DNA from 2 places in the Lysinibacillus sp. PWR01 genome. Region 1 is predicted to be linked to the other one. Evidence: predicted binding sites of a transcription regulator. Region 1 holds the regulator's gene; the other holds the start of a gene.
The links. Region 1 encodes CtsR, which represses protease genes until heat stress. Its sites were predicted from a motif close to ATGGTCAATAAAGGTCAAACA; they were not measured.
Positions count from the first base shown of each region.

Region 2: the regulator CtsR is predicted to act here: its motif matches at 2,482-2,502, upstream of ACEVFT_RS11320 (ATP-dependent Clp protease ATP-binding subunit).

Region 1 is NZ_JBHERJ010000100.1:10,932-26,520, forward strand. It holds gene ACEVFT_RS23765 (DUF6904 family protein) at 1-190, opposite strand, end outside; gene rluF (23S rRNA pseudouridine(2604) synthase RluF) at 216-917, opposite strand; gene adh (aldehyde dehydrogenase) at 1,159-2,679, shown strand; gene ACEVFT_RS23780 (DUF779 domain-containing protein) at 2,701-3,060, shown strand; gene ACEVFT_RS23785 (DUF4003 family protein) at 3,509-4,477, shown strand; gene ACEVFT_RS23790 (aldehyde dehydrogenase family protein) at 4,521-5,948, shown strand; gene ACEVFT_RS23795 (acyl-CoA thioesterase) at 6,018-6,497, shown strand; gene ACEVFT_RS23800 (methyl-accepting chemotaxis protein) at 6,531-7,313, opposite strand; partial or broken gene ACEVFT_RS23805 (protoglobin domain-containing protein) at 7,296-7,856, opposite strand; gene ACEVFT_RS23810 (hypothetical protein) at 8,125-8,334, shown strand; gene corA (magnesium/cobalt transporter CorA) at 8,382-9,344, opposite strand; gene ACEVFT_RS23820 (class I SAM-dependent methyltransferase) at 9,380-10,063, opposite strand; gene ACEVFT_RS23825 (DUF4870 domain-containing protein) at 10,188-10,493, shown strand; gene ACEVFT_RS23830 (CtsR family transcriptional regulator) at 10,761-11,231, shown strand; gene ACEVFT_RS23835 (UvrB/UvrC motif-containing protein) at 11,245-11,787, shown strand; gene mcsB (protein-arginine kinase McsB) at 11,784-12,893, shown strand; gene ACEVFT_RS23845 (ATP-dependent Clp protease ATP-binding subunit) at 12,883-15,327, shown strand; gene radA (DNA repair protein RadA) at 15,419-15,589, shown strand, end outside.
Region 2 is NZ_JBHERJ010000054.1:33,003-48,591, reverse strand. It holds gene ACEVFT_RS11325 (YjzD family protein) at 47-241, shown strand; gene ACEVFT_RS11320 (ATP-dependent Clp protease ATP-binding subunit) at 291-2,417, opposite strand; gene ACEVFT_RS11315 (Crp/Fnr family transcriptional regulator) at 2,686-3,372, shown strand; gene ACEVFT_RS11310 (metal-sulfur cluster assembly factor) at 3,431-3,739, opposite strand; gene ACEVFT_RS11305 (prolyl oligopeptidase family serine peptidase) at 3,793-4,557, opposite strand; gene ACEVFT_RS11300 (Cof-type HAD-IIB family hydrolase) at 4,679-5,488, shown strand; gene ACEVFT_RS11295 (DegV family protein) at 5,631-6,488, shown strand; gene ACEVFT_RS11290 (alpha-amylase family glycosyl hydrolase) at 6,537-8,006, opposite strand; gene ACEVFT_RS11285 (YisL family protein) at 8,193-8,561, opposite strand; gene ACEVFT_RS11280 (fumarylacetoacetate hydrolase family protein) at 8,763-9,665, opposite strand; gene ACEVFT_RS11275 (DUF418 domain-containing protein) at 9,790-10,956, opposite strand; gene addA (helicase-exonuclease AddAB subunit AddA) at 11,032-14,748, opposite strand; gene addB (helicase-exonuclease AddAB subunit AddB) at 14,750-15,589, opposite strand, start outside.

The DNA of each region.
Region 1 (15,589 bases):
GTTCGCCAAGCATAGCATGTCTTAGTTTATAGCAAACGCTTAAAATACGTAGTCGAGGACCCTGATAATCATAGTATTTATTTTCATCACCAGTTACTTTATAAATAGCATTAATTAGTTCATCTAAATCCCAATAATCGGCGCTAATTCGAACTCCTGTTAATTGCTCTGTGCTTTGAATGGATATCATAGTCCTCGTCCCTCCTCTTGAATGCCTATTTGAGTGTGTAATTAAGTAGTTTGAATAGTTCTGTACGTTCCTTCTCTGTTAAATCACGCCATTGCCCCACCTTTAAGTTACCAAGCTTAATATTCATAATACGAATACGTTGTAGCCGCTTAACGGAATACCCTAGTGCAGAACACATTCGGCGAATTTGGCGGTTTAAGCCTTGCTCTAAAATGATTTTAAACACCTTATCCGAAATCCTTTCCACATGGCATGGTAAGGTTGTTGTATCTAAAATATCGACACCACTACCCATTTTTTGGATAAATTGTGTCGTTATAGGCTTGTCAACTTGAACAATGTATTCTTTTTCATGATGATTTTCAGCACGTAGAATTTTATTGACGATATCGCCATCATTCGTTAATAACAATAACCCCTCTGATTCCTTATCAAGACGTCCGATATGAAAAATACGCAAGGGATGATTGACAAAATCAACCACATTGCCTTTTATATGTCGTTCTGTCGTACTTGTAATACCAACAGGTTTATTTAGAGCAATGTAAACAAGTTGTTGTTCTTTCTTTACCTCTTTTCCATCAACGCAAACAATGTCCCCTGCTTCAACTTGACTACCAACTGTCGCCAGTTCCCCATTAATCGTTACTTTTCCTTCTTCTATCCATTTATCAGCGCCACGACGAGATATGATGCCTGTTTCACTTAAATATTTATTAATACGCATAATGTTCTCCTATATTTTATATTATTTTTAAGTATACCTTAACGCCATGCTTACAGTGAATGCTAGAAGCTTTTCTAGCAAAAATAAATTAGTTGGAAAAGTTTTTGAAAAAGTTGAAATTATTTTATGTTTCTGACAATATATTAGATGAGAGGGTTTCTATGAAAATATTGTTATTCCGATATAAAATAACGTTTTTTCTAGATAGTTCTCATTAAATTGTGTAAAGGGGAGAAGTAAAATGGTTTATGCATTTCCAAACACTGAAGGATCGGTAGTTCAATTCAAAGAGAAATATGATAATTATATTGGTGGCGAATGGACACCCCCAGTGAAGGGTCAGTACTTTGATAACGTTACTCCTGTTACTGGACAAGTTTTTACACAAGTAGCACGTTCCACAGCTGAGGACATTGAACTTGCATTAGATGCAGCACATGCTGCTAAGGATGCATGGGGCAAAACATCACCGACAGAACGCGCAAACATTTTACTTAAAATTGCGGACCGTATCGAGCAAAATTTAGAAAAGCTAGCCGTTGCCGAAACATGGGATAACGGTAAAGCGGTACGCGAAACATTAAACGCAGACATCCCTCTTGCAATTGATCATTTCCGTTATTTTGCTGGGGTATTACGTGCTCAAGAGGGCTCAGTAAGCCAAATTGATAATGATACAGTTGCTTATCATTTCCATGAGCCAATTGGTGTAGTTGGTCAAATCATTCCTTGGAACTTCCCATTATTAATGGCTGTATGGAAGCTTGCACCAGCACTTGCAGCTGGAAACTGTGTCGTATTAAAACCTGCAGAGCAAACACCAGCATCGATTATGGTGCTTTTAGAATTAATAGAAGACCTACTACCTTCAGGTGTCATTAATGTTGTGAATGGATTTGGCTTAGAAGCAGGGAAACCGCTTGCATCAAATCCACGTATTGGTAAGATTGCCTTTACAGGTGAGACGACGACAGGTCGTTTAATTATGCAATATGCTTCTCAAAACCTTATTCCAGTAACATTAGAATTGGGTGGTAAGTCACCGAACATCTTCTTTGAAGATATTATGGATAAAGATGATGCCTTTTTAGATAAAGCTGTTGAGGGCTTCGTACTATTTGCTCTAAACCAAGGAGAAGTATGTACATGTCCTTCACGTGCACTGGTTCAGGAATCTATTTACGATAAATTTATGGAACGCGTATTACAACGAGTAGAAGCCATTAAAGTTGGTAACCCACTTGATCCAAACACAATGATGGGTGCACAGGCTTCTAGTGAGCAAATGGAAAAAATTCTTTCTTATTTAGATATTGGTAAGCAAGAAGGTGCAGAATGTCTAATTGGTGGAGACAAAAATAATGTAGGTGAAGGCTTTGAAAATGGCTACTACATTAAACCAACTGTTTTCAAAGGGCATAATAAAATGCGTATATTCCAAGAAGAAATTTTCGGACCAGTTGTTGCTGTCACAACGTTTAAAACGAAAGAGGAAGCATTGGAAATTGCAAATGATACATTATATGGCTTAGGTTCCGGTGTTTGGACGAGAGATATTAATACAGCATATCGCTTCGGTCGTGAAATCCAAGCTGGCCGTGTTTGGACAAACTGTTACCACGCTTATCCTGCACATGCTGCATTCGGTGGCTACAAAATGTCAGGTGTTGGTCGTGAAAATCATAAAATGATGTTAGCTCATTACCAACAAACGAAAAACTTATTAGTGAGCTACAGTGAAAACAAACTTGGTTTCTTCTAAATCGTAGGGAGGTGCATGAGCGTGGTTGAACGTGTATTAGCAACGGAAGAAGCGCTGGCACTAATCGATCTATTAAAAGAGAAACATGGGCCCGTTATGTTTCATCAATCGGGCGGATGCTGTGATGGCTCCTCGCCAATGTGTTATCCAGAAGGCGACTTGCTAATAGGTGATCAGGATGTGTGCCTTGGTGAGATTGGTGGTGCTTCCTTCTACATGCACAAAAATCAATATGATTACTGGAAGCATACACAAATCATATTGGATGTGGTGGATGGCAGAGGTGGCATGTTCTCACTTGAGGGCGTAGAAGGCAAACGATTTCTAACAAGGTCAAGAGCCTTCACATCAGAAGAGCTACAAGAGCTAGGGTTAATTTAACGAAGTATTGGTACAGCGGCAAAGTTTTTCTGCCGCTGTTTTTTATCTTGAGTCAGAAATGTTTATTGTATGGAAAGTGAAGCGTTAGGACACACGACTTTCTATTTTTTAGGAGAGATCAATAACTGTTTTGGTATTCAAGTGTCCTCTGGAAGCCTCGATATTAATTTTTATGAAAAAGAGTATGTAAAGCGATATTTTTCGATGAATTTCGTAGAAAAAGGAATAGATTTAATCGATCCTTTAAGGTCATGGAAAATAATAGTTTTCTTGTGGTTTTTGCTAACATCGGCAATACCTCCTTTTTAGGTTGTTAATATTTTCTATTAAATCAAATAAAGTAAGTAACATACATTAAATTATGTTTACTTTTTATGTTAATTGTTACAAAGAGGGTGAATCTTTCTTACATTATGTAACGTAAAACGAGTAAAGGAGTGTGCTAAATATGGATTATGTGATGATTGAAAATGAATTTGCAACTACGGTAGAGGATGTATCAAAAGCTGCAGGATGGACAGTGGACCGTAAAATTGTTTTAGCTATTGCTAGTACATTTGTAGCGTCAGGAAAAACTTTTGATGCAGCGAAGTATAAAAATGTTTTACAAGAAATGAAGAAGCAATCTTCATGGATGTCTCCTTTACGAACAACAGTTGGGTATAGTATTGCTGCCAATTTGATGGGGCAAGATGATGCTGAAAAGGCAGTAAAGAATATACTTACAAACGTGGGCATCTTAAAGGAAGAGAAATTCAGAAGCGGCAATTTTAGCTATATCGGGGCACAATTCTTGACAGAGGATGAAAACGATAAAAAGGCGCATGCACAGGCAGCTAGAGCCTTATTTGATGCTATTCGTAAACATCACCCATTTTTAACATCTTATGAGGACATTCCTTATGCAATATTATTAAGTAGTCCATCTGATGATGTTGAGCTGCGTGCGGAAACAATGAATCGATACTATAAAGAACTACGAACATATAATTTTAATGCTGGTAATGAGCTCCAATGGCTTTCACAGGTATTAACATTTTTATCACCACAATTTGATGGTCAGCTAGTACCAGATGTTGTAACACTTCGTGATACGCTCAAAAAGCAAAGTGTGAAAGTCAAGGCCATGCATTATCCTTTACTTGGCTTTTTAGCCATACTTAATCTAAATAAAGCGCAACTTCAAGGGATGATTGATTTATATCATGAATTAAAGGCCATGAAATTATTAAAATGGCATCATGAATTTGTGCTCTTTATGGCTGTACAAATTGCTATTTATGATATGGCCAAGGTGCAAAAATCTTTGTCCATGACCATTATGTCTTCGATAGAGTTATTAATTCAAGCACAGCAAGCAGCAATGATCGCAGCGGTTAGTGCAGCCGCCATTGCATCTAGTTCAAGTTCTTCGTGATAGAATAAAGAAGAACTTAATTATTTGGAGGTGCATTTGAAGGATGAAGGAAACAAAACTGTGGATTAATGGTCAGTGGCAAGGTGCAGAGGAAAGCTATGAGCTAGCTTCTCCATATAGCGGTGAGGTTATTGCTCATGTAGCAAAAGCATCTATTCAAGATGTAGAGAGAGCTATCGAAGGTGCACAGCAGGCATTCCAATCGTTAAAAAAAACAACAGCCTACGAACGTGCCGAAATATTATATAAAGTTGTTGATAGAATGCGACAACGAAAAGAAGAACTTGCAGAGATTTTAGCCTTAGAGGCAGGAAAGCCTTTAGTCGCAGGATTAGCGGAAATTGATCGTACAATCGCAACCTATCAATTTGCAGCAGAGGGAGCTAAACAGTCAAAAGGTGAGACTGTTCCAATGGATGCAGCCCCTGGAGCAGGGGATCGAATAGGCTGGACAAAAAGGGAACCCTTAGGTGTGATATCGGCCATTACGCCATTTAATTTTCCATTCAATTTAGTGGCACACAAGTTAGGTCCAGCATTTGCAGTAGGTAATACGGTTGTATTAAAGCCAGCAACACAAACACCACTAAGTGCTATCGTTATGGCTGAAATTTTCCGTGAGGCAGGATTACCAGATGGAGCATTGCAGATTGTGACAGGAAGTGGAGGCGAGCTTAGTGACACACTGGTCACACATCCATACGTCAAAAAAGTAACGTTTACAGGTAGTGGTAAAGTTGGTTTGAGAATCAAAGAAAAAGTCGGTTTACGTAAAGTAACTTTAGAGCTAGGTTCTAATGCAGCAGTAATTGTCGAACCCTCTACGCCAATAAATAAAATTATCAGTCGTTGTGTAAGCGGTGCTTTTAACTTTGCTGGACAAGTATGCATTTCGTTACAACGTATTTATGTGCATTCTTCCATTATTGATGAATTTACTAAAGCATTTGTTGCAGAAACTGAAAAGCTTATAGTTGGAGATCCATTAAATAAAACTACAGATGTCAGTGCCATGATTCATTCAAACGAAGTGGAACGCATCAGAGAGTGGATTGAGGAGGCACAACAACAGGGTGCCGTGATTGCAACTGGGGGCGTATTTACAGAACGTACTTTAACACCAACAGTAATGACTAATGTGACAGCTGATATGAAAATTGTCTGCCAGGAAACATTCGCACCAATCGTCTCAATTGTTTCATATGAAACATTAGACGACGCAATTCGACTAGTAAACGAGTCGGACCTTGGCCTAAATGCAGGTATTTACACGAATATATTGTCAGATGCTTTATATGCAGCAGATGAATTACAAGCTGGTGCTGTCATTATTAATGATATTCCGACATTCCGGGTAGATAACATGCCATATGGTGGTGTAAAGATGAGTGGTTATGGACGTGAAGGAATTAAGTGGGCAATAGAGGAAATGACTGACATGAAATTTATTTCGATGAAAAAATCGTTCTAAATTTGCATCAGCTCTTTTTCTGCGATACGATGACGAAAGAAAATCATGAGAAGGGAAGTTGCAAGAATTATGCCAAACAACGCTGTACCAATGAGCCAATCGCGTACGGTTCAATCGCGTCTCGTATTACCCCCAGACACAAATAATCACAATTCTATTTTCGGTGGAAGAGTGTTAGCTTATATTGATGAAATTGCTGCTATTACAGCAATGAAACACGCAAAAGGTCTTGTAGTGACAGCTTCTATTGACTCGGTTGATTTTTTATCCGCTGCACATGTAGGAGATATTCTTGAAATTGAGAGTATTGTTTCGTCTACAGGACGTTCTTCAATGGAGGTTTATGTTCGCGTTGTTTCTCGCAATATTGAGACTGGCGAGGAAAAATTAACGACAGAATCATTTGTCACGATGGTTGCAGTAAATGAGGAAGGGAAACCAGTACCAGTTCCTTCGATTTACCCTGAAACAGATGAAGAAAAGCGTTTATTTGAAACCGGGCCAGCAAGACGAGAGCACCGTAAACAAAAACGTGCATTGCCGCATTAAGGAAAAAGGGAACTCTAAATGAGTTCCCTTTTTTTACATATTTAGCTCATTGACAACATTAATGAGTGAGTCAGAAGAAGAGGAGACTAGCGTAGCCCCTTGCGATAATTCCGTAATTAAATTAGAAATGGCTGAAATATCTCTTGATGTATTTACATATTGTTGTTGAATGCCAGAAACTGCATCAGCAATATCATTAAATGACTTGGATAAACTTTCTTGTGTATTGACACTATGCTGAATTTTTTGATCGACATTCACAACTGAATTAGCCATTGTCGTAATATTACTTTCCGTTTCCTTAATGAGGTGAGAAACATTTTGTACGGCGTTTTTAGTTTCTTCAGCAAGTTTACGCACTTCCTCAGCTACTACCGCGAAACCTTTCCCATGTTCTCCAGCTCGAGCAGCCTCAATAGAAGCATTTAATGCTAATAGATTTGTTTGATCAGCAATGCCTGTAACAAGCCCAACGATTTCGGAAATTTTTTGAGAAGAGGTACGTAATTGATTCATCGTTACTTCAAGACCGTTGACACTTTGCAAAATAACTTGGATTAAATCATTTTGTTCTTTCAACTGCTGTTGGCCCCGTCTTGATTTTTCTTGTGTATCTGCTACGAAGCTCAATCCTTGCTTGGTCGCTACAGCAATATCATCTGTTTGCGAGGAAATCACTAATAATGATGCGGCCGTTTCTTCACTAATGGCATTAAGCTCCTCTGCAGTACTTTGAATCGTCGTTACAAGGGAATTTTTTGTTGCATCCGCTGCAGAGCGAATACGTTCTTCCTCTTTTTCATATGCCTCAATCACAAGTTGTTGCTCAAAGTTAATGATTTTACAAAAAGCATTTATAGCACGAATAGCATCTGTTTTGGAGATATCTACTTCGTTCACAAAGTTTGCGAAAGTAGTAGTGAGTGACTGAAATGAGGCAATATACCATTTTGACTGCAAGCCAATTCGAACGTGGGCCTCAGCAATGGCTTTTCGTTCAGCAATGTAGGCATCATTAATACGACTTTCAAAAATGTCACTTAAATGTTTATGTAACGTAATCTTCAAACGATCAATATGTGATGTTCTATTAATAATATCAAGTAAATCTTGGCTCAAACTAATGGCTACATAAAATTTCTCCACCATTTCAGGAATTAAGTCTTTAGCTAAAGGCTGTAGTTGCTTAATGATGGCTAAATCTTCAAGTGTTAAATTTAAAAGTTGTAATTGTTTTTGAAGATTGGGGTGGTTCAATACATCTAATTGTACACCGCTCTTAAAATTTTCAGGTGTTAATGTAATTGAGTAGCTAGAACTACTGTTTTTTGAAAACCAACTCATTATTATTTGCTCCATTCTTAATATCCATAATAAATTGTAAGTAAATAAGCACTTTTAGAATTTGTTAGGTTTGTAAACTTAATAAATAAATGGGATTAAATCTATTTTACTATTATTTGCTGAATATTTGGTTAAAAAATTGGTTATTTCTTTATTTTTTTACTTTATTGTTAGTCCAAATGGTGAAGCGATGTAGATTTGAATTTAAAATAGGAAACCTGTAAAATACGAACTGTTTAGTAATAGAAAAATTGTACGTAAAAAGAATAGGAGGAGGGATGGTATGGAGAAAAAACGTTTTAAATTTGTTATTCCAGTCATGGTGATTGTCGCCATTGGTTCCGTTTATATGCTACGAAACTATCATGCTGAGGTACCAGATGTTGATCAATTATTAATTACAATATGCGCATCTTTAGGATCAGGGGTACTAGCCTACTTTTTATTTCCACAGCAGGGCGATAATAAAATTGATGACAGAGGACCGTATTAATAGATTGAAAAAACTGCTCGTTTGCGCAACAAAACGAGCAGTCTTTTTTATGGTTTAAAGAGTTTAAACCAGCCCTTATGTTTAAAGATGGCCAACATAAAGATAACGATAATAATCATAATCCCAAGTACAATAAAATAGCTATATTGTCCATGAAGCTCCGGCATATTATCGAAATTCATCCCATACACACCAGCAATGAAGGTAAGTGGGATAAAGATTGTTGAGACAATTGTTAAAGTCATCATAATACCATTCATGCGACTAGAACTCATAGCCATATAACTATCCCGCATATCCGCTGTAAGCTCTCGATTGGATTCAACCATCTCTGTTAGCTTAAGTAGATGGTCATAGATATCTCCAAAATAAGCTCTTTCCGATTTCTTTAGTGAGAAACGGTAAGAATTAAGAACGCGATATAAAAGATCACGCATTGGTAAAATAGTACGTCTTAAGTCAAGCAAGTCACTACGGAACTCGAAGACAATCTTCATGGCATTTACGTTGCTTTGGTATGTAAGTTCACCTTCTAATGCATTTAGATGATCTTCAATTTTGTAAACGAGTGGAAAATAACTATCAACAATTTTATCAATGGTTTGATACGTTAAGTATACGGTACCGCGCTCCCAATTCTTCGGTTGGTTTTCTAGCATCTTCTGCACCTTATCTATTTCAGGGACAGGACTTTTATGGAAGGTTACGATAAATTTATTGGAGGCAAATATATTAACCTCCTCCGCAGCTAACGTCTCTTCGTTTACTCGATGAATGACAAAAAAATGAAAATCATCATAAAAGTCGAGCTTCGGACGCTGTAATCTCATTAAGCAATCCTCAATAGCAAGAGGGTGAAAGTGAAAAAATGTATCCAACAATGATTCTTCCTCGGCTGTAGGACAATTAAAATCAACCCAATACCATTCAAATTCTTGCTGATGTATCTCTTCTAATGGAAAATCCTTTAACAGTTGTTGTTGTTTTGTAATGCCAATGGTGCTTATCACGGTTTTCACCTCAAATTATTTACTACAAAATATAGTTAGTGCTCCTCTTTAAAGCATACCCAACCACCAAACAAAGTAGTGGCAAAAAATCTAGAAGGTTTTGTAAAGCCTGCACTTTGTAAAAGTGTTAAAATACCCTCTTCACTCATAAAAGAAAGAGAGCGAATGGATTTCTCCATCTCTGCTACATCAGACACAGAAAGTCTAGTATGTTGTAGCCAATAGGAACGCCATAAATCAAATTGTAGCTCTGTTTCTAAAGAGCCTTGCTGACCATACTTTGCAACAAGGACAAATGGTGCTCCAGGTTTTAAATATTTTGCTATTTCTTTTAATGTCACCAGCTTTTCTTCATCATCCCGAATAAAATGCAAGACGAGAATACAGCTTGCTGCATCATACTGTGTGGAGGGCAGCGGAGCATCGAGTATTGTAGCCTGATGGAATGACATATTATTAGGTAGAGCGAGCAAACGCTCTTTAGCTATGTTAAGCATGGATTCTGATGGATCAATGCCCGTGAATGACCAGTGTGGTCTTCCTTCTGCAAGCTGTAAAATTTCATTGCCACTCCCTGCACCCACAACTAACATGTTAGCATTTTCTGGAAGTTTTGAATGATAAAAGGTTTGTATTAAACGCAGCATGGCATCATAACTGGGCAACGTACGGCGAATTCCCTTTTCATATTCATTTGCTAATGTGTTGTTAAATTCCATCTCTCATCACAGCCTCTCAAAAAATTTTTAAAAAATCCTTTTTAATGTGAAACTATTGCGGGTATAGTTCCGTAAATAGTAGTACATAAAACATAGATAATGTTCAAAGAAAGGGTTGATATATATGGAGACTAAATGGTCTAAAGTAATCATACACGCAAGTGCATTTTTTGCGCCATGGTTAGTGCCCATTATTTTCTTTTTAATTAGTTCGGATGAGGAAGTTAAGGCAATTTCTATTCAAGCATTGCTATTCCAAATTGTCATGGGCGTTTTAATTGCTATCTCTGTTGTTTTAAGCTTCGTCCTTATTGGCTTACCATTTTTAATCATTTTCGGCATTATGCTATTTGTTGTACCGATTATCGGTATCGTAAAAGCATTGTCTGATGAGCCTTGGCGTTATCCAATTGTTGGTCGTTGGGTATAATTTTCATAGACGCAAGTATATGCTAGTTGCATATGCTTGCGTTTTTTCTATGACTAATAAGGGTACATTAGGTATATGAGGAAATTATAAAACCGTACACAAATGATCGAAAAGGTGTTATTTTCGGCGCTTAAAAAGGTATTTTCAAGACTTTCCACTTTTCTATGGGCGAAATCATTGCAATTTTTTTCAAGCGTTTTGTATAATATACTCAAAGAAAGTCAAAGATAGTCAAAGTCAGTGAAGCAAGCGAGGTGTATTCCTAAAATGCGTAATATATCAGACATCATAGAAGGTTACTTAAAGCAAGTACTTGAATTAGGTGGAGAAGGGCATATTGAAATTAAACGTAGTGAAATCGCTGATAAATTTCAATGTGTACCATCACAAATAAATTATGTCATTAATACAAGATTTACTGCCGAGCGGGGTTACCTTGTTGAGAGCAAACGTGGTGGTGGTGGATACATTCGAATTTTACGTGTCCGCGCGAATTCACAGATTGATTTAATCGACGATGTTCTCAGGCAAATTGAAGGTGGGGCATCACAAACGATGGCAGAAGATTTGGTTTATCGACTGATTGATGAGCAGGTAATTTCAAAGCGAGAAGCGAAATTAATGTTAGCAGCAATTGATCGCTCCACGATCGACTTGCATCTCCCATTAAGAGATGTCATTCGATCAAAAATATTGCGAGCAATGCTGACAACAATTAAATATGAACAGCAAAAATAGTGAGGTGATGGAAATGATATGCGAACATTGTAAACAACGTAATGCAACAGTTACAGTAACACAAGTTCAAAGTGGGCAAAAGGTGGAGCACCATTATTGTGACGTCTGCGCCTCACAATTCCATCCATTTCATGCAGAGTTTAAACAAGAGCCAGTATCTATTCAACAGTTATTGTCTAACTGGTTTGGCTCTCCTACATGGCAAAAGGTGGGGGAAAAACAACAGGTACAACCACAACAGCAAACATGCCCACAATGTGGATTTTCGTATAAGCAATTTTTAAAAGAGGGAAAATTCGGGTGCCCAAGCTGTTATGACACATTTAGTGAACATTTGCCGAAGCTTTTTAATCGCATTCAGGCAGGTCCACAACACATTGGTAAAATGCCTGGTGCTCGCAGCAATGTGTATGTTATTAAAAAGCAAATAGAGGATATCCGCAAGCGTATGAAGTCCGCCGTAGAGGAAGAACAATTTGAAGAAGCGGCGAAGCTACGTGATGAAGTTAAAGAGCTAGAAAAACATCTACAATTTGAAGGTGGTGATGTGTCATGATGATTGAATCATTTTTAGAGCGTGCGACGCCAACCTGGATGCATATCAAAGATGATTACTCAGATATTGTCATTAGCACACGGATACGCCTTGCTCGAAATTTAGATGGGTATCGTTTTCCATTAGCCTTTTCAGAGAATGAGGCATTGCAGGTGGAACAGGCCGTTACACATGCTGTAAGCGATAGCCCAACGCTTCAAAATGATTATGCTTATTTTGCTATAAAGGATTTAACGCCTTTACAGCGTCAAATTCTTGTAGAAAAGCATTTGATTAGTCCGCAGCTGGCTAAAAAAGAGCAAGTGGGCTCTATACTACTTTCTGAAGATGAATCCGTTAGCATTATGGTGAATGAAGAGGATCATTTACGCATTCAATGTATGACAGCAAGTTTTCAACTTCAAAGTGCCTATGAACAAGCAAATAAGATTGATCGTATCCTAGAGAAAGTATTACCGTATGCTTTTCGAGATACTTTTGGTTATTTAACAAGTTGTCCAACGAATATTGGTACGGGTCTACGAGCGTCCGTCATGATGCATTTACCCGCTCTAACACTAACGGGGCAAATGAATCAAATTATAAATGCCATGACACGCTTAGGAATGACTGTAAGAGGTATATATGGTGAAGGAAGCGAAAATTTAGGGAATGTTTATCAAGTGTCTAACCAAATTACACTTGGAAAGACAGAGGAAGATATTTTAGCAGACATACAAAGTGTCGCTGAAAAGATTATTCAAAAAGAACGACATGCAAGAGGTAAATTAATGGAAAAGGCGGAGCTTGCTCTAGAAGATAGAGTATATCGAGCTTTAGGCACCCTTACACATGCGAGAATTTTGACAAGTGAGGAAGCCGCGACTTGCCTATCTAATGTTCGTCTAGGAGTAGATTTACAGATGATTGATGGTATACAAGAAACAACCTTAAATGAATGTGTTGTTTGTATGCAACCAGGTTTTTTACAGCACTATGCAGGTGAGGTACTGCCACCTGCTGAACGAGATCGTGTACGAGCGGAAATGCTTCGCGAGACATTATCTCAAGAATATGCGAATAAGCCTATAAATGGGGAAAAAGGAGAGGATTTATATGATGTTTAATCGTTTTACACAACGCGCGCAAAAAGTATTACAGCTTGCTCAGGAAGAGGCTATTCGTTGGAAGCACGAATCTATCGGTACAGAGCATATACTATTAGGGCTTATACGTGAAGGCGGCGGTATTGCTGCGAAAGCGTTAGAAGCCATTGATATTAGTCCTCAAATGATTGAAGCTGGAATTGAAGAATTAGTTGGTAAGGGCAAAGAAGATGTCGGTCCAATCGTTCACTATACGCCAAGAGCTAAGAAAGTAATTGAACTATCTGTTGATGAGTCACGTAAATTAGGTCACTCCTATATCGGCACAGAGCATTTATTATTGGCGCTTATACGTGAAGGCGAGGGTGTGGCAGCTCGCGTTTTAAACAATGCGGGAGTCGGCTTAAATAAAGCTCGTCAGCAAGTATTATTGCTATTAGGTAATAATGATAATGCACAATCTGGTCAACAAGCAGCTCAAGCTGCCAATACGCCAACATTAGATAGCCTAGCACGTGATTTAACACAAATTGCACGTGAAGGTACATTAGATCCTGTTATTGGTCGAAGCAAGGAAATTACACGTGTGATTGAAGTTTTATCGCGTCGTACGAAAAATAACCCTGTATTGATTGGTGAGCCAGGTGTTGGTAAAACAGCGATTGCTGAAGGATTAGCACAGCAAATTATCAATAATGAAGTACCAGAAATCCTTCGTGACAAACGTGTGATGACACTAGATATGGGTACAGTTGTTGCAGGTACAAAATATCGTGGTGAATTTGAAGACCGTTTGAAAAAAGTGATGGATGAAATTCGCCAAGCAGGTAACATCATTTTATTTATCGACGAATTGCATACATTAATTGGTGCAGGTGGTGCTGAAGGTGCGATTGATGCATCGAATATATTAAAACCATCTTTAGCACGTGGTGAGCTTCAATGTATTGGTGCCACAACACTTGATGAGTACCGCAAGTATATTGAAAAGGATGCAGCTTTAGAGCGTCGTTTCCAACCAATCCAAGTGGATGAGCCGACAGTGGAAGAAGCTATTCTAATCATTCAAGGCTTACGAGATCGTTATGAAGCACATCACCGTGTAAAAATAACAGATGAAGCGATTGAAGCAGCGGCAAAAATGAGTGATAGATATATTTCAGACCGCTTCTTACCCGATAAAGCGATTGACTTAATCGATGAAGCAGGTTCTAAAGTACGCTTACGTTCATTCGCAGTGCCACCGAACTTAAAGGCACTTGAGGATAAGCTTGAAAATGTTCGTTCTGAAAAAAATGCAGCCGTATCAGGTCAAGAATTTGAAAAGGCAGCAGCACTAAGAGATACTGAGCAAAAGCTGAAGGATGAAATTGAAGCTACACGAAAAAATTGGAAAGAAGAGCAAGGTAAAGCCGAATCTAAAGTGACTGTGGATGATGTAGCAGCAGTTGTATCAATGTGGACAGGAATCCCAGTAGCTAAAATTGCTTCTGAAGAATCTTCGAAGTTATTACAGCTTGAAGAAGAGTTACACAAACGTGTAGTAGGGCAAAGTGAAGCGGTAGAAGCCATTTCTCGTGCAATACGTCGTGCAAGAGCAGGCTTAAAAGATCCAAAACGACCAATTGGTTCATTTATCTTCTTAGGACCTACAGGTGTTGGTAAAACAGAGCTTGCAAGAGCACTTGCTGAAGTAATGTTTGGCGATGAGGATGCGATGATTCGTGTTGATATGTCCGAGTATATGGAAAAACATTCGACTTCTCGCTTAGTAGGTTCACCTCCAGGCTATGTAGGCTTCGATGATGGTGGCCAACTGACAGAGAAAGTTCGCCGTAAGCCATATTCAGTCGTTTTATTAGATGAAATTGAAAAGGCACACCCTGATGTATTCAATATTCTATTGCAAGTGCTTGAAGATGGTCGTTTAACAGACTCTAAGGGACGTGTAGTAGACTTCCGTAATACAGTGGTCATTATGACTTCAAACGTTGGTGCGGATGCATTAAAATACCAAAAGAGCCTTGGTTTCAATGTAGGCGGTGCAGAGTCTAAGCATAAAGACATGAAGGGTACGATGTTAGAAGAATTGAAAAAGGCATTCCGTCCAGAATTCTTAAACCGTATCGATGAAATGATTGTCTTCCACGCATTAGATAAAGAGCATTTAAAAGAAATCATTGCAATGATGGGCAATGCATTAACAAAACGCTTGAAAGAACAAGATATTTCGTTAGAGTTAACAGATGCAGCACTTGAAAAAATTGCTGAAGAAGGTTATGACCCTCAATATGGTGCTCGTCCACTACGTCGTGCATTACAAAAGCAAGTAGAGGATCGACTATCAGAAGAATTACTAAAAGGTAATGTAGAGAAGGGTAATCAGGTTATCATTGATTATGTAAACAATGAATTCATTGTAAAGAAAAAAGAGGGAGTATCCATCTCTAAATAATTTCATGGAAAGACAGTGAGGCTTTAAGTGCCAAGCTGTCTTTTTTTCTGTACAATTAAGGATAAGAACAAATATTCGAGGTGAAAGCAATTTGGCAAAGAAAAAAACGAAATTTGTATGTTCAGGCTGTGGCTATGAATCAGCAAAATGGATGGGAAGATGTCCTGGATGTGGTGAGTGGAATAAAATGGTCGAAGAAGTGGAGATGGTTGCTAAAGGTCCACGTGGAGCATTTCAACATTCTGCTACAGTTACCCAAAAG
Region 2 (15,589 bases), on a different contig from region 1:
ATGAGTAAAACCTTATGATGAAAAAAGTTCGGTTGAGGTGAAATTAATGCAATATATCGTAACGTTCATATGGTCATTCCTACTAGTTTCTATGTTAAACTACGTAGTCAGCTCTGTACTTGGTGTACCATTTGATTTCAAAACTGGGGCAATCGTTTCGGTTGTATTCTCCATCCTTATCTTTATTATTGGAGCAATCATTCCAAACGACCCTACACCAGAAGCTGCAGACCATCATTAATTCAGCTAGAAAAAACCTGTTCAGCTTCATGCCGAACAGGTTTTTTCTGTTATTTCTCCACAACACATTGGCCATCACGCATTTTTACATGCAATATCTCCCCTGGTAAAACTTCTCCGCGTAAGAGTTCTTTAGCAACGGCTGTTTCGATATGTCGCTGTACAAAGCGTTTTAGTGGTCTTGCTCCAAACTGGGCATCTGCGCCTTGCTGTACTACCCAATCAATGACTTCTTGCTCGACAGATAAAGTAATTTCTTGCTCTGCCACACGTTGAATCAATTGCTCCACATACTTCCAAGCAATCGCTGTAAAATGTTTAGTAGATAAAGCATGGAAGAAGATGATATCATCCATTCGGTTTAATAGCTCTGGTTTAAAATGTTGTCGTAAGGCCGTCATAACTAAGTCCTCCACAGCGGCATCATTTTCTTTTGCTTCCATTAAATAGCTAGAACCAATATTCGAAGTTAAAATGACCACTGTATTTGTAAAATTCACCATACGTCCCTGACTATCTGTAATGCGACCATCATCTAAAATTTGCAGTAAAATATTCGCCACATCAGGATGAGCTTTTTCAATCTCATCTAGTAGCACCACAGAATAAGGATTTCGGCGAACGGCTTCTGTTAGTTGTCCACCTTCCTCATAGCCTACATAACCTGGAGGAGCACCAACAAGACGGGACACACTATGTTTCTCCATGTATTCACTCATATCAATACGAATAAAGTGATCCTCTGAATCAAATAACTGTGCAGCAAGTGCCTTGGCAAGTTCTGTTTTACCTACACCAGTTGGGCCTAAGAATAAAAAGCTACCAATAGGTCGGTGTGGATCTTTGATGCCTGCACGTGCACGCCATACGGCTTCTGTCACTAATTGAACAGCTGTATCTTGCCCAACCACACGTTCATGCAATGTATCCTTTAAACGTAAGAGTTTTTCACGCTCACCCTCCACTAATTTTGTAACAGGAATTCCTGTCCAACGTGAAACGATCGCAGCGATTTCATCTGCTGTTACCTCTTCACGTAAAATGCGAGATTCTGCACCGTTCTCTAATTCCTTTTCAAGTGCCTGAATGTCTTTTTCAAGTGTCGGAATTTTACCATGACGTAATTCAGCAGCTTTATTTAAATCATATTTACTTTCCGCCTCATCTAAATCACGACGATATTTATCCAATTTTTCCCGTTTTTTCTGGATATCGTGAAGCTTTTCTTTTTCTGCTTCCCATTGTTGTCGCATGCCCTCAGAGGATTTTTTTAACTTTGTTAATTCCTCACGTAATTGCTCTAGACGCTTTTTACTTGCCTCGTCTTTCTCCTTACGTAATGCCTGTTCTTCAATTTCTAGCTGCATAATACGACGAGTGACTGCGTCTAACTCCTGTGGCATGGAATCAATTTCCGTACGTATCATTGCACAAGCCTCATCAATTAAATCAATCGCTTTATCAGGTAAAAAACGCTCTGTAATATATCGATTGGATAGTTCTGCTGCCGCAACAATGGCTCTGTCATGAATACGTACGGCATGATGCAACTCAAAGCGTTCTTTTAAGCCACGTAAAATGGATACTGTATCCTCTATAGAAGGCTCACGCACTAGTACTTGCTGGAATCGGCGTTCTAACGCGGGATCTTTTTCAATGTACATACGATATTCATCTAAAGTAGTAGCACCAATACAGTGTAATTCACCACGTGCTAGCATTGGCTTTAGCATATTTCCTGCATCCATAGCGCCATCTGTTTTTCCTGCGCCTACGATCGTATGAATTTCATCAATAAATAGAATAATTTGTCCTTCTGAATCTTTTACTTCTTTTAGCACACCTTTTAAGCGTTCTTCAAATTGTCCACGATAGCTTGCACCAGCGATTAGCGCACTCATATCCAGTTCATATAGCACACATTCTTTCAAGCCTTCTGGTACATCACCTTTTACAATACGCTGTGCTAAACCTTCAACAATCGCTGTTTTACCAACTCCTGGTTCACCTATTAATACAGGATTATTTTTCGTTTTACGTGTTAAAATACGAATGACATTTCGGATTTCTTCATCACGACCGATAACAGGGTCCATCTTGCCATTTTTCACTTCTTCAATTAAATTACGTCCAAATTGCTCTAATGGTTTTTTATTGTCTGTTTGTTGAAATTGCATAGCTAGCACTCCTTTACTTTCATGTTTCTCATTATTTATATACCCAATCTTATTCATTTAAAAAAGTTTGACCTTTTTTGACTAACTTTATTTTACATCACTCGACAATGCTTAGCAAAGAAATTGCACTAAAATTTTTTCACTTATTATGGAAATCTACGTTATAATAATGATATGTTTCTATGTTTTAGTATCGAAATCCACTATCCTTTTGTAATAATCGCCATTTATTACAAAAAGAAAGCGATGTGTTGGAGATATGGTTTTAATGGATAATATGTTTGAAAAAATTAAGGATCTTTTTCAAAAGCACGGTGTTTTTATCAAAGTGAATAAAGGAAATAAAATTTTTCTAGAGGGAGAACGGGCAAAAGAAATTTATTACATCCAATCAGGTGTTATTTCGATTAGCCAAGAATCCGAAACTGGCAAGGAATTAACCATTCGTATTTGTGGTCCTGACAGTATAATAGGAGAAGGTTCATTATTTTGTAATCTCGTCTATAATTCGATGACTGCCAAAGTTTTAGAACCCTCTACGCTGTATGTTTTGAGTCGTAAATCTTTGGAGCATTTACTAGAAGAGCAGCCGACAATTATGGTGGAATATATGAAGTGGTTGCAAACAGAAAACTTAAAGCATCAAAGTCGTTTGCGCGATTTAGTGTTAAACGGTAAAAAAGGTGCTCTATTTTCAACGCTCATTCGACTTTCCAATACGTATGGTAAACCTTTAGAAAATGGCTCCATTTTTATTGATTTTCAGCTAACCAATACAGAAATTGCGAATTTGTGTGCAACAAGTCGTGAAATGATCAATCGCATGCTGAATGATTTAAAAAAACATGAGATTATCACTTTTGATAAAGGATTTATTACCATTCATGATTTACAATTTTTAAAAAATGAAATTGCCTGTGAAAATTGTCCATTACAAATATGCCGTATCGATTAATTTCGTTACAAGCAAAAACCCTGCTTATTTTTGAATAAGCAGGGTTTAATATTACATTTTAACGTACACCTAATGCCATTTTTGCATAGCGTGACATTTTATCTTTTGACCAAGGTGGATTCCATACAATATTCACATTTGTACTTTTCACTTCAGGAAGTTCACCTAATGCTGTATTTACTTGATCCACAATGACTGGTCCAAGTGGACAGCCCATCGATGTCAAGGTCATTGTAACAGTTGCGACACCTTCATCATCTAAATCCACATCATATACTAAACCTAAGTTGACGATATCAATGCCAAGCTCAGGGTCAATTACATTTTCTAAAGCACCAAACATGCTGTCTTTCATATCTTGATCCATTCGTATTTCTCCTTCCATCATAGTGTTAACCTTATCATAGCAGATGCATCCTGTTATGCCAAATGCTGTGCAAGCCATTCTGTTGCTGCTAGCATACCGTCACGCGGTACGGCATGTCCAGCTCTTTTGTTCACCATGAACTTTAAATAATCAGGGTTTGCTTGATAGTATTCCCGTAATGTTTCATAAAATTTATACGTTTCGTTGAAAGGAACTGTTTTATCTAATTCACCATGCCAAAAGAATACAGGGCGACCTGCGAATTTTTCTGGTGTTAGACTGACATCATATTTAGCAAGGATATCATTAATTTTTTCTACATCTTCCTCTGACATAGGCCAGTTTACTCCGCTTTTAGCAAATTGCTGTAATTGATATTCACCCAATTTAATAAAACCAGGTGCGCCCATACATATTGCAGCTGTTTGTATCCAATCATAAAGCTTCAGACAGCCTGATGTCACGATGCCACCCATTGAAGTACCTGCTATGCCAATATTATGACTAGCTAATAATTTTTTATTCTTTAATTCATCATATAATTGTTGCACTTCATGAATAGAATTTAAAACAATGTCCCAAAAATTTAAGTTCATTTGCATTTCTGTTAGGCCTTCGCTACGCTCACCATGAAATTTTGCATCTGGCAATAGGACACGCACCCCTTTATGCACCAATTGGTATGCATAGTGTAAGTTATGTTCTTTTGCACTCATAAAGCCATGCAAAAAAATCACTACCGGGGTTTCTTCATTCATATTGTCTGTATGTATATGTAATAAAGGAATAGTTCCCCACACTTCTTTTTCTACAAACATTATTGTCACTCCCAACTCTTGTCTCATCTTTATGTTAGCAAACTTTTTTCACTGTGACAAAATTTTGACGAATGTAAGACAAAGAGATACTATTCAAACTATAGGAAAGGGGCAACGAGCTATGAAACCGCATTTAATCGTATTAGACTTAGATGGAACTTTATTAACAGATCAACAACAAATTACAGCAAAAACGAAAAAAACATTATTGCAGGCTAAGGAACAAGGGCATCAAGTGATGATTGCGACGGGGCGCCCATACCGTGCAAGCGATCTTTATTATCATGAGCTTGGGCTCACTACACCCATTGTCAATTTTAATGGCGCATATGTGCATCATCCTAAAAATATCTCTTGGCAACATATGCACACACCGATTGATTTAAGTGTTGTACATGATGTCGTTGATTCTATTAATAGCTATGAGTATGAAAATATTATCGCTGAGGTAAAAGATGATATTTATGTTCACACAGAAGATGATCGTATCTTAAATATTTTTAATATGGGAAATCCCAAAATTACACTTGGGGATTTATACACACATCTCTTAGAAAATCCCACAAGTTTGCTGATTCAGGCAAATGAAGCAAATTCGGTTATTATACGTGATCATTTACAGGCGGTGCATGCTGAAGTCATCGAGCATCGTCGATGGGGCGCACCTCTTCATATTATTGAAATTGTGCGTCGGGGCTTAAATAAAGCTGTTGGTATAGCGCATGTAGCAAAAGATTTAGGTATCCCACGTGAGCGCATCATCGCGTTTGGCGATGAAGACAATGATTTAGAAATGATTGAATATGCTGGACTTGGCGTAGCGATGGGGAACGGTATCTCAAGTCTTAAAAACATTGCTAATGAAATAACTGCAACGAATAATGATGATGGAATTGCAAAAATACTCATTGAACGCTTGAAATTATCATAGTTAAGTAGTAAGTTCAAGTTAACATTCCATTTTTACCAGTTTAACTTTATTCAGTGGTACCCCTTCCATTTATCTAAAGTGAGTATCTACTGAATAAAGTTAAAAAGCTTGAAAAGTAAGTTGAATTTAGGGGGACAAGAGAATGAAGATTTTTACAGATAGTGGATGTGATCTACCGAAGTCTTACTATGAAGAAAATGATGTCGTGCTACTCCCTTTACGAGTGCAATTGAACAACAAAGAATATGAAGATGTGATTTCAATTGATTCCAAAGAGATTTATGATGCGATACGTCAAGGTGCTCAGCCAAAAACATCACAAGTGTCACCTGAGCTGTTTTTGAAGTATTTTGAGGAACTAGCCAAAAATGATGAAGAAGGCATTTATATCGCGTTTTCATCGGAATTATCAGGCACATATAGTACTGCTCAAATGATTCGCAATCAAGTACTTGAGCAGTACCCTTCCTTAAAACTAGTCATTATCGACTCTAAATGCGCCTCATTAGGACATGGCCTTGTCGTGGAAGAAGCTGTTCGACTTCGAAATATGGGCGTATCCTTAGAAGATACGGCATCTAAAATAAATACCCTTGCACCTCAGGTCGAGCATTTATTTACAGTAGAGGATTTAGATTACCTTGCTAAAGGTGGTCGTGTATCCAAAGCCAGTGCATTTTTAGGTGGCCTACTTAGTATTAAACCTATTTTAAATGTAGAAGATGGCAAACTTGTACCGATTGAAAAGTCTCGCGGTCGAAAAAAGGCACTTAATCGTATGTTAGATTTAATGCAGGAGCGTGGCGGCAGCTTTACAAATAAAATCGTAGGTATTAGCCATAGTGATGATGCTGCCTTTGCAAATGAAGCAAAAGCCTCTATCCAGGAGCGTTTTTCACCTCAAGCTGTGCAAATTACTATGATTGGCTCCGCAATTGGTTCACATGTAGGTCCAGGGACTATTGCGATTTTCTTCACAAATAAAAGCTTTGAAGGCTAATAAAAAGCATGTTAGGATGGCTCCTAGCATGCTTTTTTCGTTGTGCTATTATTGTTGGACGTCTTGTTCCTGACGGCGAACTTTTCCTCGTTTAATGATGATGACTACAAAACCAATAAAGATCAACCATACTAAGCCTAAAGCCACCATATAGGGCGTGTTTAAGCCTTCATCATTGCGAACCTGATAAATCTCGACCATTTCTCGGTCTAAAATAACAGGATAAACTTCTTTTTCATTTATACGAACTTTTTCCTCATGTAAAATCCCGTTCAACATTTTCCCTTCACCAAGTTGTTCAGGCGTTAAGTCGACGCGTTGTGTTTTACCAGTATTATTAACCATGATTACCCACTTTTCTTCATCAGAAGTACGTGTAAAGACAAGAAGGCCATTTTCATTTGTAATGACTTCAAAATCACCATTACGCAAAGTAGCTGATTGATTACGTAAAGATTGAACATTTTTAATATAATCAATCAGTTCTTCATCTGTTTTAAAGTTGTAAAACTGGTGTGTATCTGGTTTGGCTTCCCCATTCATAGCAATTTCGGTACCATATTGTACGACAGGAATTCCTGGTAGCATAAATAAAGCACCCATCGCCATTTTTAAGCGTGTAGGTGGGAACATATTTTCATTAGCAGAGTCGAATGTAAAACGATGAGTTTCAAGCGAATCCACCATAATTTGTGTCGGTTTTTCTCCTGTAAAAGGTTCCATTAATTTAGAGGAATCCATATCCACGTTTTTAAACATATTACGATAGATATCTGCCGTTACAGGTGAGAAAGTTGCATCAAAGTCAGCATCACTTTCTTCATTAGCAATGACATAAAGGGACGATTTTGTCTCTTTTAATGCGGCTATCATTGCATTGATAAACGCTGTATCAGCCCCTGCAATATTTGTTAAACGAATACCACCGATGTCATATGTAGAAACAAATTCAGTTACTGCTTGAATAAGTGCCTCTTGCACATCTTTATTCGCTAAATCCCACTGTACTTGTCCATTATTCGTAGATGCAACCCAATCTGCTTTTGAAGCATCCTTTGCCCACTCATGATTTGGACTCACATTTGTAAGTGGAAAATCAACCATAATAGACATATTTTTAGCTTTATAGGCCTCTACAATACTTTGGAATTCTTCCGTTGTTCCAAAATGACGTTCGATTGTAGTATAGCTTGTTGGCATTGAACCATCGTATTTCTCTGTAGAAAAAATAGGTCCAATGGAAACAATCGTATAGCCCATCTCACCGATAAATTTCAGTTTATCCTGTAAACCTGTAAAATCGCCTCCCGCAAATTTCGAAGGGTCCTGCGTATTTGTATCAAAATCGTTTGTGCCCGAGCCATTAAAGAAACGGTCAACGAGTAAATCATAGATGCTCTCTTCTGCTATCGTTCTAGTCGCTGATTCATCCGCATGGGCTACTGGTATAGTAGTTACGAATGAAGTTGCTAATAAAAGTGATGCAGCCGTTGCACTTATCCACTTCTTAAATTTCACTGTTATTCCCTCTCTTTCAAACCAATCATCGTCATTTTACCAAATAACTCAGTCACGTCGCTATCTTTTCCAAAGATTTTGCGAAAATGCGAAATGAATTACGGCAAAAAGGTGTCAATTACGTCTTCATTTTCGGTTACAAAATAAAAGCCGTGAAGCAACTACTACTTCACGACTTTTAAATCATTATGCTAAGAAATCTTGACCCATTGGTAGTTTAAATCCTAGGAACAAAGTGATTAATAAGAATACTGCAAATAAAATCCAAAACATACCTGTTGGTTTATTTTTCTTTTGGCGCACTAATACCATTTCCATCATACCAATTACAAGTATGCCACCTAAGAATTTAAAACCGTAAAGCATACCTTGACCATAGTCCATTGCCTCGATAAATAATGCTCCACCTGTGATGATTATTAATACATAAAACAGACGTAATGTCATATGTAAGCCTTTTGATTGCTTACCCATTAGTGCCGCAATTAAAAAGATAACAATAGCCACTACCCACGTAGTAATATGCAAATGCGTTTGGCTAGTTAAAAAACTCATGTTTGTCCCACCTCATTCTTTTTCTATCAAACTCTATCCTACCATGCGATGGAAAGGGTTTCAAATATTACAATAGTGTTCACATAATTTACATCAATTAAGATTCTACATCGTTAGATCTAACAGCTTTAACTTCTGTTACCTTCCCTTAAAGAAGTAAAAAATCCGCGGAGTATGGACTCCCGCGGATTGATATCATCATTATTCAAAATGGTTGACTAATGTACCGATTCCTTGAATGGATACTTTTACTGTATCTCCAGCTTTTAAGAATTGTGGCGGGTTCATACCTTTGCCAACTCCTGCTGGCGTACCTGTTAAAATAACATCTCCTGGCTCTAATGTCACATGCTTTGATAGGATGGATACTAGTGTTTCAACAGTGAACATCATATCTTTCGTAGAGCCGTTTTGACGTACTTCATCATTAACCTTTGTAACAACTGTTAAGTCTTGTGGATTTGGAATTTCATCCTTTGTCACAAGGTATGGTCCAAGAGGGCAAGTACCGTCTAAGCTTTTACCCAAGAAGAATTGTTTATGTTTCTCTTGTAAATCACGAGCTGTTACATCGTTGGCAATTGTGTAGCCAAATACATAATCAAATGCTAAATTTTTAGGAATGTTTTTGCCACGTTTCCCAATAACGATAGCTAGCTCACCTTCATAATCCATTTTTGAAGAAAGATCAGCATGAATAGAAATTGTTTGTCCATCAGCGGCAATTGCAGTTGGTGATTTTGTAAATACCATTAAATCCGTTGGTGCTGCTTCTGCACCCATTTCCTTCGCATGTTCATCATAGTTTTTACCAATACACATAATATTTTTAGGTGTACGTGGAATTGGTGAAAGCCATTCAATCTCTGTAAATTCACGTTTAAAACTATTAGCATTATCTGATTTTTCTGCTGCCTCTACTAATTTACGAATCTGTTCCACAAAATCAAAGCCTAAAGCAATGCCATCCACGATTGAACTTGAAAAAGAAGGGAGAACTTGAAGTTCATTTTGAATAGCGAGTACGTCCCATACCGCTTCTTCTTTTTTTACTTTTGGTCCAAAGCTTACATGTCCACCTAATTTGAATGATAAAATTTTCATGATTGAAAGAGCTCCTTCTTTTTTCTACATAATACAACAATATGATAGAAATTACCTCATTTTTGCGACAACATTTTTATAAGTTGTTATATCTTCTTAAAATATGCATGTGAAGAGGAATATATTAACGTACTTCCACCTTTTGCTTATATGTTAATTTACGCCATATTGCCTCTAACGGCCCTTGTTTCCACTTAGATAGCCAAATTTCTGCTATGATCATTTGTACAACAATAATGCCAATAGCAATTAATACCCCAGTTTCCACACTTACTTTGCCATACCAGCCAAAACCAAATTGATAGAATAAACAAGTGCCTATAATCGATTGAAGGATATACATCGTTAATGACATGCGCCCAATTTTAGCAAAAGGACTAAGTAGCTTTGGCACAATTGGCATTAAGCAAAGTAACACAATAACCCCGATATAGCCCACCGATAGCATTGGACCCCCTATGTATACCTTTAAATAATCTAGTAAATAAGTTCTTGTAAACATAATAGATAAGCTTTTCATACCAATTCCGATGACCAATCCGGCAATTGCTAATGTCAGCCATAACCACTTCAATTCTTTAGCTCGTTCTACTAAACGCCATTTAGAGGCAGCGGCACCTATTAACATATACGGTAAAATGGTGAACAGTGCGACAAACCACATCTCGATGCCTGCCTGCGTCGATAAATCTGTTAAGCGTTGCATAAAGGCATCTACCCAGTCTCCTGTCCCATAAGCCGTGATGGCCTTCTCTACTGATACGATATCTAAGTAGTCATCTACTTTTGTATTAAAATTAACAATCCCTACCACAAAGAGCATAAAAACTTGCATCAAGCCATTAATGATCAAAGCACTAGCTAATAGCCAGATAGGACTCAAACGTAGTAAAAGCACTAAAAAAACGCCACAAAATGCATACATCATTAATATGTCGCCCCACCAAATTAGCACAGCATGGACAAAACCAAAGGCAAAAAGGATGGACAGTCTACGAAGCCCTAGCGTATAAAAGTTTTGTTCACGACTCTGAGCCTTCTGCCACTGCATAGCCAGTCCATAACCAAATAGCATGGCAAAGAGCGGGTAAAAGCTACCTTGCACATAAATATCTATATTTTTCTGCCACACAATATCCGATGGGGTTGTAAACCATGATGCCAAATCAATATGCGGCATTGGCAAATAAAAGGTATACATATTTACAAGTAAGATACCTACTAAACTAATACCTCGTAAAATATCTAATGTTGCCATTCGTTCCTGCAACATTGTCGGTTTTAACTCCACAAAATAGCCTCCTCTTGACTAGTAGCTATGGTGAAAGCAGGACAAATAAGCCCTACTTTTCCCATAACAAGCTCTTTATGCCTGTATGATCTGTTCATTATCGAATAAATATAATACTTTATCGCTCACCTTGATGTGTAAAATGGATTCAATGGCTTCACTATAAACACGAAGCTGTACGGCATAACGACCTAGTATTTCTTTTGACAGGGCAGGCTCCTGCGCAAAATGAGATTGTATACGATCCGTTTTATAATCCAACAAGACCCAATTACCGTATTCATCCTCAAATAAGCAGTCAATAATCCCTTGCACAATTTGAGCATCGCCATCTTCATCGATTCTACTAATGGTAAATGGCATTTCCCTACGTATTTGACTCGCCCGTTGAAAGCGTTGCCCTATTTCTGTCTCAAAGAAATGATAAATCTTCGCTTGTGGAACCACCATACCCTCTGCCTCTGTTAAAAGCTGCCTTGCGACTAAATCCTCTACAAAGCCCTTTACATCATTGATATGACCAAAACCAAACTGAGGGACATGCTGCATCACTGTGTGCACAGCGGTACCAATTTCAGCACCTGTTAACTGTTGTTCCTGTAAAAAAGCTGGTCGAGGTGCAATGGATGAAGCCTTTTGCTTGGTAGGGGAGGCAAAATAAAATTCGGGTTCCTCCTGACGCTGTAAATTTTCTAATCGCTTTATTTCACTAACAGATGTTTTGGAGCGCTTTCTTGTTGATTTTTGATAGGCATACTGTGCTTGAAAGCGGGTCGTGATTTCAGCCAGCAAGTCCTCATCCTCTGGCATCGCAAGCGCTTGCTGTACTTCATCGCCCATCGCCTGTAACTCATACGAGTAATGCTTTGTATCGATGGCTTGAACCCACCAATGTGATGGATCCTCTAATTTCTTATAAGAATTGGTTGCTACTGCTGCAAAGTCCGCATGCCTTGCCACTGCTGGGCCTATCCAGTCCAAATAGCTATTAGCTCTAGCACGTAAATAGTCTTGAAGCGGTGCATCCAACGGCAAACTTTGTGCGTCCTGCCAGTTGTCGCGTGTTTTCTCCCAGTTCTTCACTGAGCCTACTAAAATCAAACGCTCTTTCGCACGAGTCATCGCAACATATAAGACACGCATTTCTTCTGCGCGCATCTCTAGTTCTTTTTTCTCCTTCAATGCTAAAAACGGTAACGATGTATAGGTGATACGATTTTCGGGATCAATGGCCTTAACAGCTAGTCCAAAATCTTGATCGAATAAATAAGGTTGATGAAAATCCATTTTATTAAACGGACGTCCCATTCCTGCAACAAAGACGACTGGATATTCTAATCCCTTGGAAGAGTGAATTGTCACCAGGCGCACCACATCGTCCTTTTCGCCAATTGATTTGGCAGTGCCTAAATCATCACCACGCGTACGCATACGATCAATAAAACGTAAAAAACGGAATAGTCCACGAAATGCCGTTTTTTCATACATTAACGCACGATCATGTAAAACGCGTAAATTTGCCTGACGCTGTTTGCCATTCGGCATTGCCCCAACCATTTCATAATAATGTGTATCTAAATAAATTTTCCAAATTAAATCAGACAATGATCCACGACGTGCTAAATCTCGCCAATTTTCAAAGGCTAGCATAAAGCGTTGCAGCTTCTCAAATGTAGTGGTTTGCACACCATGTCCTTCACTGCGAATAAATTGTCGTAAAGCATCATAAAAAGGTACCTTTTGATCGGCTAAACGGATTTTCGCCAGCTCATTTTCCGTTAAACCAACAAATGGTGCGCGCAGTACAGAAGCTAATGGGATGTCCTGATAGGGATTATCGACTACCTTCAGGACATTTAACATAATCATCACTTCAAGCGCATCAAAATAGCCTTTAGACGATTCTGCATAGAGTGGAATCCCTGCCAGCTTAAATTCCTCCACTAAATCTGTCGACCATGTCATCGAACGCATTAAAATCACAATATCACTATACTTTAATGGTCGCTCTGTTTTTGTTTTCGTATCGTAAACGGTTGTTCCATCTTCCATCATCTGACGGATACGATCGATAATAAAGCGTGCCTCATATTGTGATTTTTTTAATTCCTCTAGCTCAGCAGCCTCGTTGTTTATTTCTTCCAGTTCTTCTGTTGTTTCCTCTTCCGGTGGTGGATGCATTACGACTAGCTCAACAGGTATTTCTTTATCATCATAAGGCGCAGCGGGCTTTAATGACGCATTGTCGTCATAAAGAATTTCACCAACACGCTCACCCATAATTTGTGCAAAAACGTAGTTTGTCGCATTCAACACTTCTTTTCGACTACGGAAGTTAGCATTTAAATCAATTCGCATCCCCGTTACCTCAGGTGTCTCCACATACTCACTATATTTTCGCATAAAGAGCTTTGGTTCAGCTAATCGGAAACGGTAAATACTTTGTTTTACGTCCCCAACCATAAAAAGGTTGCCATCCTGTTCTTCACCTGTTTTGACAAGTTGTAAGATGGTTTCCTGTAGCATATTGGTATCCTGGTATTCGTCCACCAGCACTTCTTTAAAGCGTTTTTTCATATCTAGTGCAACTGGTGACGGCTGAAGCTCGCCATCTACCTCCACCGTTAAAATTTGAAGTGCATAATGCTCCAAATCTGAAAAGTCAATGATTCCACGTTCTAGCTTGGCTAGTCGGAATTGTTCACTAAAAGTAGTGGTCAATTCCACTAACGTAGCAATCGTCGGTGCCATTAATCTTATTTCCTCAAGTAGGCGTGCAGGCGTACGAACAAAAAACGCCTCTTTGATTTTATTCATCATTTTTTTGGCTGCGTCTCGTTTTTTCTTCGCCAGCTCTTGTAGCTCTACATCTACTAATGCATCCTTTGATACTCGTTTTAATGTAGACCATTTGACCGTTGCAAAATAATCAAATAGCTCCTGCCATGTACCGCTTTGACTAATGCGAATCCCTTCCTGAATCATAGCAAAATCAATTTCTGCCGTTTCAGCATAGGGGGCAGGTCCGTCTGGCTGTAATGTAATCGCCCGCATTTCTGAAATTAATACAAACGCCTCTTCCAGACTATGGCGTACGGTCAATTTGACGTATTGAGATAGCTCTAAATCATCAATCGTCACTTCATCAGCTAAATCATATGCTTGTGGAAGGCTCCATAGCCATTTTTGAGGTTCTGCATGTACACGAGAAGTATCATAAAGTTTACTAATCAGCGTTTCGATGGCTTGATCATCACGATCTGAGGTAAAGCTATCAACAAGACGATAAATAGCCTGTACGTGAGCCTCATCCTCAGAATCGTAGGCATCTTCTAGAACTTCTGCTAAAACATCATCTCTTAATAATGCTATTTCTGCTTCATTGGCAATACGAAAGCCTGGATCTATCTCAAGTAAGTATGCGTATTGCTTCACAATGGCTAAACAGAAGGAATGCAGGGTGGAAATTTGTGCTTTATTCACAAGACTAAGCTGCCGTCTTAAATGGTTGGATGTTGGATTTTCTGCTATCGCCTTTTCTAATGCCTCAGACATACGATGGCGCATTTCAGCGGCTGAAGCATTCGTAAAGGTCACTACCAATAGTTCATCTACATTGATGGGATTTTCAGTAGCAATGACTTTTTCAATCATACGATTAATCAGGACTGCTGTTTTCCCAGACCCTGCCGCAGCCGATACAAGTGTATCTTGACCGCTAGCATAAATCGCCTTCCACTGATCGTCTGTCCATGTGACATCTGCTGGCTTAATAGGAATTGTTTGTACCATGCTATTCTACCTCCTTCCGAATTTTATCAACAATATCATTCGGCTTTGCTTGCATCAATTGACGATAGCTTTGTTTACCATCAGATGGATCAAATTGGCAAACTGCAGCAAATTGACAATAATCACATGCCGTTTTGGCTTTCAATTTATAGGGGCTAATGGCGGTATCACCAGATAAGATACCATTCCCTGCCTCCTGATGTTTACGACGAACGAAATGCTGTAACTTTTTCATATCATTGACAGGAACTATGCGGGATTGTGATTCAGAAGGTGTTCCATCTTTTTTCATATAGACAGGAATGATTTTTGAATGCCCGCTACTTTCCTCCAATTGTTCGTCCATCGATAATATCGCCTCAGCGTTTTCAGACAGTAAACCTTTCATTTTATACTGCTTTAAACGATCCTCTTCTATTTCACTGTCCGTCAAATCCTTATCCAGCTTTAGCATCGGATTATGGACATGGACATACAGTACCCCTGCTGGCTCTGCCTCACCTGATAGCCAGTAAGAGCTATTTTCCATTGCCACATCTAAATACGTTAGGACCTGTAAGGATAATCCGTAATAAACCTCATTTAAATCAAGGTCACGAGCTGAGGATTTATAGTCAACAATCCGCAAATAAGAGCGGTCATCTATCGTTGCACTATCCACTCTATCAATACGCCCACGCATAAACATTTTCTTGCCACCAGTCAAATCAATCTCTAGTGGTGGTAGCTGTTCATGTTGTCCAGGACCAAATGATGCCTCAATCGCAATTGGTTTGAAGTGAGATACATTAGCATGCCGTGTCAATGCCGTCATTGTGCGCTCGACAATTCGAATAAGCTT